Linked DNA regions of Kaistia algarum. The protein of the gene in region 2 interacts with the protein of the main gene of each other region in a pairwise test. Links are inferred from orthologs where the notes say so. Each region holds a gene or a part of one and is shown on either strand. Other genes may lie near its edges. The genes, in order: dnaE and OSH05_RS24155.

The links.
Region 1: the proteins of OSH05_RS24155 (region 2) and dnaE interact in binary tests that used the Escherichia coli proteins (3 or more experiments, as listed by UniProt). The link is inferred for Kaistia algarum from one-to-one orthologs.

The regions. Positions count from the first base shown.
Region 1 is NZ_JAPKNJ010000002.1:886,301-890,670, forward strand. The notes cover bases 155-4,217. They hold dnaE (DNA polymerase III subunit alpha), read right to left. Parts: upstream 3,832-4,217; coding sequence 355-3,831; downstream 155-354. Other genes in these bases: OSH05_RS17385 (hypothetical protein), read left to right, coding at 155-348. Also shown: more of OSH05_RS17385, read left to right, coding at 1-154. UniProt on the Escherichia coli protein: DNA polymerase III is a complex, multichain enzyme responsible for most of the replicative synthesis in bacteria. This DNA polymerase also exhibits 3' to 5' exonuclease activity. The alpha chain is the DNA polymerase catalytic subunit.
Region 2 is NZ_JAPKNJ010000005.1:37,129-40,322, forward strand. What follows is about bases 181-3,067. They hold OSH05_RS24155 (DNA polymerase III subunit gamma/tau), read right to left. Parts: upstream 2,590-3,067; coding sequence 772-2,589; downstream 181-771. Other genes in these bases: recR (recombination mediator RecR), read right to left, coding at 181-400; OSH05_RS24150 (YbaB/EbfC family nucleoid-associated protein), read right to left, coding at 417-740; nudC (NAD(+) diphosphatase), read left to right, coding at 2,964-3,067. In the rest of the region: more of recR, read right to left, coding at 1-180; more of nudC, read left to right, coding at 3,068-3,194. UniProt on the Escherichia coli protein: Part of the beta sliding clamp loading complex, which hydrolyzes ATP to load the beta clamp onto primed DNA to form the DNA replication pre-initiation complex.

The DNA.
Region 1 (4,370 bases), on a different replicon or contig from region 2:
GGCAGCTTCCTGTTGCTGGTCGGGCTGGTGCTCGCTCTGTTCCTGGCCGCGGCGCTGATCCTGCCACCTTCCGAAATCGCCGAAGGGGAGAGCCTTCGCCGCTATTTCGAGGCTGACGGCCGCTGGAGCCTCATCGCGGTGGCCGTCTTCAATGGTCTTGCCCTCCTCATCAACCTTCTCTTCTGGGGCACGCCCGTCCTTTCGGCGGCGACGTTTCTCAACCTCGCGCTCGGCCTGCTGCCGATCCTGGTCTTTGCCGGCTCCCGGCGCGTCCAGATGCTTGGCACGGTGCTCTATGTGCCGGTCGGTCTCTATGCCGCGGCGCAATTGCTGCCGACGAGCTATTGAGGCCGCCTAGACCAGTTCGACATGCTCAATGCCACCGACCGCGCGCAGCGCGCTGGCCAGTTGCGGTGATAGCGCGTAGCGGCCCGGGAGTTGGACCTCGACTTCGCGCTGGCCGCCATCCAGCAGCAGGACGAGGCTGACATCGCCGTCGCCGCCGCGCGGCAGATGGCGGTCGAGGCTTGGCAGCGGCGCCTCGCCGCGCAGGAAGACGCGCAATTGCTTCAGCCCCGTCGCCATGGCGTCGAGCGGCTTGACCGAGACGATGCGCACGCTGATGCCCTCCGGCCGATCCTCGGCGGCAACCTGCACGACTACCGAGAGGCCGGGCTCCAGCACGTCGCGAAACTCGTTCAGCGCCTCGGAAAAGAGGATCGCCTCGAACTGTCCGGTCGGGTCGGAGAACTGGACGATGCCCATCCGGTTGCCGGTCTTGGTCTTGCGCTCCTGCCGCGCCGTCACCGTACCGGCGAGACGCCCTGCAGCGGCGCCGCGATGCACGGCCTCGGAAAAATCGGCCCAGTTCTGGACGCGCAGCCGCTTCAGCACCGGGGCATATTCATCGAGCGGATGCGCCGACAGATAGAAGCCGACCACCGCGAATTCACGCTGCAGCTTTTCCGCCGGGAGCCAGGGCTCGGCCGGCGCGAGAACGAGCTTCTCGGCTTCCCCCCCGCCCCCGCCGAACAATTCATCCTGCCCGAGCGCGGCGCCCTCGACGCGGCGGGCGCCGAGGCCCATGATCCGGTCGACGCCGGCCGTGACGCGGGCGCGGTCGGGCTCCAGATCGTCGAGCGCGCCGGCCGCGATGAGGCTTTCCAGCGTGCGCTTGTTGAGGATCTTCGGGTTGATGCGGGCGGCGAAATCCGACAAGTCACGGAACGGCCGCTCGGCCCGCGCCTCGACCAGATGCTCGACCGCCTGCGCACCCACACCCTTCACCGCGGCCAGCGAATAGAGGATGCGGCCCGCCTCGACGTCGAAGACGGCGCCCGATCGGTTTACCGACGGCAGATCGACCTTGATGCCGAGCCGCATCGCATCGCGGCGGAAATCATTGACCTTGTCGGTGTTGCCCATGTCGAGAGTCATCGACGCGGCAAGGAACTCGGTCGGATAGTTCGCCTTCAGATAGGCCGTCTGATAGGCGACCAGCGCATAGGCCGCTGCGTGGCTCTTGTTGAAGCCGTAATCGGCAAACTTCGCCAGCAGATCGAAGATCATGTCGGCGTGGTCCTGGGTCAGGCCCTCGCGAACCGCGCCCTCGACGAAGCGGGCGCGCTGCGCATCCATCTCCGCCTTAATCTTCTTGCCCATGGCGCGGCGCAGCAGATCGGCTTCGCCGAGCGAATAGCCGGAGAGAATCTGCGCGATCTGCATCACCTGTTCCTGGTAGATGATGACGCCGTGCGTCTCCTTCAGCACCATTTCCAGCTTGGGGTGAAGGTAATCCGGCTTCTCCTCGCCATGCTTGCGCGCATTATAGACCGGGATATTGTCCATCGGACCGGGGCGATAGAGCGCGACGAGGGCGATGATGTCCTCGAAACGGTCCGGCTTCATGCCGACCAGCGCCTTGCGCATGCCCTGGCTTTCCAGCTGGAACACGCCCACCGTCTCGCCGCGCTGGAGCATCTCATAGGTCGGCTTGTCGTCGAGCGGCAAAGCCGAAAGATCGAGTCCAATCCCGCGCTTGGCGACGAGTTTTACAGCGGTTTCGAGGACCGTCAGCGTCTTCAGGCCGAGGAAGTCGAACTTGACCAGGCCGGCGCTTTCGACCCATTTCATGTTGAACTGGGTGACCGGCATGTTCGAGCGCGGATCCCGGTAGAGCGGCACCAGCGCGTCGAGCCTTCGGTCGCCGATCACGATGCCGGCGGCGTGGGTCGAGGCATGGCGATAGAGGCCCTCGAGCTTCTGCGCCATGTCGAGCAGGCGCGCCACGATCGGTTCCTCATCGCGGGCGGCGCGCAGGCGCGGCTCGTCCTCGATCGCCTTGTCGAGCGAAACCGGATTGGCCGGATTCTGCGGCACCAATTTGCACAGCCGATCGACCTGGCCATAGGGCATCTGCAGCACGCGGCCGACGTCGCGCAGCACGGCACGCGCCTGGAGCGTTCCAAACGTGATGATCTGCGCGACCTGATCGCGGCCATATTTCTGCTGGACGTAGTCGATGACCTCGTCGCGCCGGTCCTGGCAGAAGTCGATGTCGAAATCCGGCATCGAGACGCGCTCGGGATTGAGGAAGCGCTCGAACAGCAAGGCGAAGCGCATCGGGTCGAGATCGGTAATGGTCAGCGACCAGGCGACCAGCGAGCCGGCGCCCGAGCCACGCCCCGGGCCGACGGGAATCCCCTGCGATTTCGCCCATTGGATGAAGTCGGCGACGATGAGGAAATAGCCCGGAAACTTCATCTTCTCGATGACCGAGAGCTCGAATTCGAGCCGGTCCCGATAATCCTTGTCCGAGAGGCCCGGCGCGAGGCCGTGGCGCTCGAGCCGACGATCCAGACCGCCGCGCGCGGCCAGCCGCAGCGCCTCGATCTCCGCGGCCTCGGCCGCCTCCGGCTCGGCATCGGCGCCAGCGAAGCGCGGCAGGATCGGCTTGCGCTTCATCGGCCGGTAGCGGCATCGCATCGCGATCTCGACCGAATTCGCCGTCGCCTCAGGCAGATCGGCAAACAGCGCGATCATCTCGGCGCGGGTCTTGAAATAATGCTCCGCCGTCAGCCGGCGGCGCTTCTCCTCGGCGATCACAGCGCCCTCGGCGATCGCGATCAGCGCGTCATGCGCCTCATAGTCGCCCCGCGCCGGGAAAAACGCTTCGTTGGTCGCGACCAGCGGCAGGCCCATGCCATAGGCGAGCGTCAGAAGTTCGCTCTCATGGCGCGCCTCGTCCGGCGTGCCGTGGCGCTGTAATTCGACATAGAGGCGGTCGCCGAACAAAGCAGCGAGGCGGGAAAGACGCTCGCCGGCAAAAGCGCCCTGCCCGGCACGGATCGCCTGGTCGACCGGCCCGTTGGCGCCGCCGGTCAGCACGATCAACCCCTCACTTGCCGCCTCCAGCGCGGCAAAGGAGATATTCGGCTTGTCGATCGCCTCGCTCTCCATGAAGGAAAGCGAAACCAGACGGACGAGGTTCCAATAGCCCGCCTCGCTGGCGGCGATCAGCACGAGATCGGCAAGTTGCCGCCCGGCAGAGGCGCCGCGCCGCCCCGGCTCGAAGCCATCGTCAAAGGCGACAGCCATCTGGCAGCCGATGATCGGCTGAATGCCGATCTCGACCATCTTTTCCGAGAATTCCAGCGCACCGAAGAGATTGCCGGTATCGGTCAGCGCCAGGGCCGGCATCTGGTCGGCAAGCGCCAGCTTGGTCAGCTTCTTGAGAGGCAGCGCCCCTTCGAGCAGCGAATAGGCCGAATGGACGCGAAGATGCACGAAGCCGACCTTCGATACGATCCCGGCCCGCTCCGCACTGCCCATGGCTCGTCTCCCGCCGCGCCCGCCCGACTCGGGGGCCGCCTAGTGCCCCATTCTCCCGCCCAGACGCTCCATAGTCCACGGCCAACGCCGTGGCCCATCGTCGCCTGTGGAGAACGGAAGACGCAGCTCAGACGAGGCGGGCGACGAGATCCGACCAGAGCGTAACGGTCGCCACAAACGAAGCGAGAACGACGAGAGCGGCGGCATCGCGAAGCAAGATCGACATCGGCTTATCCCCTGAATTCACATCGATATCCCCATATGTTCATGTTTTGTTCTTTTCGTCAACAGCCGGGATTTAGGGGTAGTGTCTCAGTTTGGAATTCTAGTAGACTCGCGCTATAGTTGCTGCGTCGTGCGAACACGACCTGCCTCGAAAGGCTGTTGCAGTGGTAGCTCAGGTGGATAGAGCGCCCGCCTGCTAAGCGAGAGGACGCGGGTTCGAGTCCCGCCTACTCTCCTAGGCGCTTTTTGTACGGCCCGCGCTCTCCTTGCTTTCGCGACCGCGCGTCGATCCGTTCGGCGATGACTTCCACCGT
Region 2 (3,194 bases):
AGCGCCGCACCAGCGCATCGATGGTCAGGTCGTCCGGCCCGATGCCGTCCAGCGGCGACAGCGTGCCGCCGAGCACATGGTAGCGCGCCTTCATGGCCCCGGCCCGCTCCAGCGCCCAGAGATCCGAGACATCCTCGACGACGATGAGAATGCGGCCATCGCGCTCGGGATCGGTGCAGATCGAGCAGGGGTCAACGGTATCGATATTGCCGCAGACAGAGCAGACCTTGACCCGCTCGGCCGCAACATTCATCGCGCCCGCGAGCGGGACCAGCAGTTGCTCCTTCTTCTTGATCAGCGCCAGCGCGGCGCGCCGCGCCGATCGCGGTCCGAGGCCGGGCAGCTTGGCGAGAAGCTGGATCAGCCGCTCGATCTCGGGTCCAAGGACGGAACGGGCCATGGTGGCGGGAAGCGCCTCAGAACGGCAGCTTGAGGCCTGGCGGCAGGCCGAGGCCGCCGGTCAGCGCCTGCATCTTGTCGGCCATCGCCTTCTCGGCCTTCGCCCGCGCGTCGGCATGGGCGGCGATGATCAGGTCCTCCAGAATCTCGACCTCGTCCGGCTTCATCAGGGAGGGGTCGATCGTGAGCTTCCGGAGGTCGCCCTTGGCGGTCATGGTGATCTGGACGAGCCCGGCACCGGAGGCGCCATCGACCTCGATGGTTGCGACTTCGGCCTGCATATCCTGCATTTTGGACTGCAGTTCCTTGGCCTTCTTCATCATGCCCAGGAAATCGCTCATAGGCCTTCGCTCCTCTTGTCGTTCTGAAAGTTCAATCTTCGCCGGCTTCCGGCGCTTCGTCGGGGTTCTCGGTCGCCGGGATGTTGGCAGGCGGCAGGATCGCGTCCGCGCCCTCCTCCGACCGAATCTGCACGTCGACGATCTCGGCGCCGGGGAACCGCGCCAAAACGGCCGCGACCAAGGGATCCGAGCGCGCATCGCTGCGCGCCTTCAGCTTCATGGCCGCCCGCGCCTCGGCGATGGTCGGCTCCGTCGCGCCTTTGCCAACCACGACGCTGAAACGAGTATCGGTCCAGTCGCTGACCTTCCTCATGATCTCGGCCGCGAGACCCCGCCCGGCTCCATCGACCGGCTCGAATTCGAGCAATGTGGAATCGAACCGGATGACCCGCACCTGCGTCTCGAGGGCGAGCTTCAACGGAACGTCGCGCTTCATGCCGACATAGGCGACCAGATCGTCAAAACGCTGAAAGCGAATCGCCGGCTCCGCCTTGGCGCTCGGCGTGGGGACCGGCTGCGGCGCGGGATCGGGCGCTGCAAAGGCCTCGACCGCCGGCAGGGGCCGAAGCCCGCCATTGCCGGTGCGGGCACTAGCCGTCGGACCCGAAGGCAACGACGCGGCGGGCGCCGGGCTCGCCGGCGCCGATGCGGGAAGGGCGGCGCCAGACTTCAGCAGCCGCAGCGCCTCGTCCGGTGTCGGCATATCGGCGACATGGGCGATGCGGATCAGCACCATGTCGGCGGCGGCGAGAGGCCGGCTTGAGGTCGCGACCTCATCGATGCCCTTGATCAGCATCTGCCAGGCGCGCGACAGCACGCGAAGCGAAAGAGCTGCCGCAAAAGCAGCCGCCCGCTGGCGCTCCGATTCGGGCAAGGCTGCCTGATCGGAAGGGTCCGGCACGACCTTGAAGCGCGTCACCATATGGGTGAAGGCGGCGAGGTCCTGAAGCACGACGGAAGGATCGGCGCCGATATCGTATTGATGTTTCAGAAGACTCAGCGCCTCGGCGGTACGGCCGGCCATCAGCGCCTCGAAGAGATCGACGATGCGGGCCCGGTCGGCGAGGCCGAGCATGGCGCGCACATCCTCGGCGCGGATCGCGCCGGCACCATGAGCGATGGCCTGGTCGAGCAGCGACAGCGAATCGCGAGCCGAGCCCTCGGCGGCGCGCGCGATCATGGCGAGCGCCTCGCCGTCGATCTCGACGTTCTCCTTCTGCGTGATCGAGGAGAGCAAGCCGATGAGCTGGCCCGATTCGATGCGGCGCAGATCGAAACGCTGGCAGCGCGACAGCACCGTGACCGGCACCTTGCGGATCTCGGTGGTGGCGAAGATGAACTTCACATGCTCCGGCGGCTCCTCCAGCGTCTTCAACAGGCCGTTGAAGGCGGCGCCGGAGAGCATGTGCACTTCGTCGAGGATATAGACCTTGTAGCGGGCCGTAACCGGCTTGTAGCGAACTGCCTCGATGATCTCGCGGATATTGTCGATGCCGTTATTGGAGGCCGCGTCCATCTCGATCACGTCGACATGGCGCCCTTCCATGATCTCGGCGCAATGGACGCCAAGCACGGGCATTTCGATGGTCGGCCGATCGATCGTCTCGGTCTTGTAGTTGAGGCCACGGGCGAGGATGCGCGCAGTCGTCGTCTTGCCGACGCCGCGCACGCCCGTCAGCATATAGGCCTGCGCGATCCGCCCGGTTTCGAACGCGTTCGTCAGCGTGCGGACCATCGGCTCCTGGCCGACGAGGTCGTCGAAGCTCTTCGGCCGGTATTTGCGCGCAAGGACACGATAGGCGCCGCCAGCGCCAGTCGTCGTCCCGCTTATCTGATCGCCGCCATCCATCGCCGGTCCGTCGCCCTGTTCGCTGATGGATATATCCGCGATCGGCCGCAAAGCGCGAGGATAAATCCTCTCATGCGGCAACGCCCGCCCAGATGGGCGGCACGCGCGGAGACGATAGGGGAAAAGTGGGAGGCTGGCACGCGACCCGTGCCTGGCTCGTTGGGGCTGCTTCCTTCCGGACCTGACCCGGTTGGCGAGTGGTACGTCCACCACCAACCTCCCGCCGCACATATCGTCTTTTGGCGCGACGAAGGCAAGCCCCCTCGCGCGGCACGGGACTATCGCCGAGGAACGCTCTGTGGCGTAATGGCCGCCCCCAAGGGAATCGGCCGGCCTGCCGGCGCTTGACCCGCCCCTCTCGATCACCACGCGCAATGACCCGTTCCGTTTTTTCCCGCCTGCCGACGCCGGAGCCGAGCACCCTGACCGGCTTTTCTGGCAACCGTCTCGAACGCCGCAGCGAAGCGCGCAACGAATCGACGCTTGCCGCTACACTCGCCGACCCTTCCGCGCGCATCTTCCTGCTGCGCGGCGACGATGCCTTGCTGCGGAGCAGCGAATCGGTCGACGCGCTGTTCACGCTGAAGGAGGCCCACGCCGTTGGT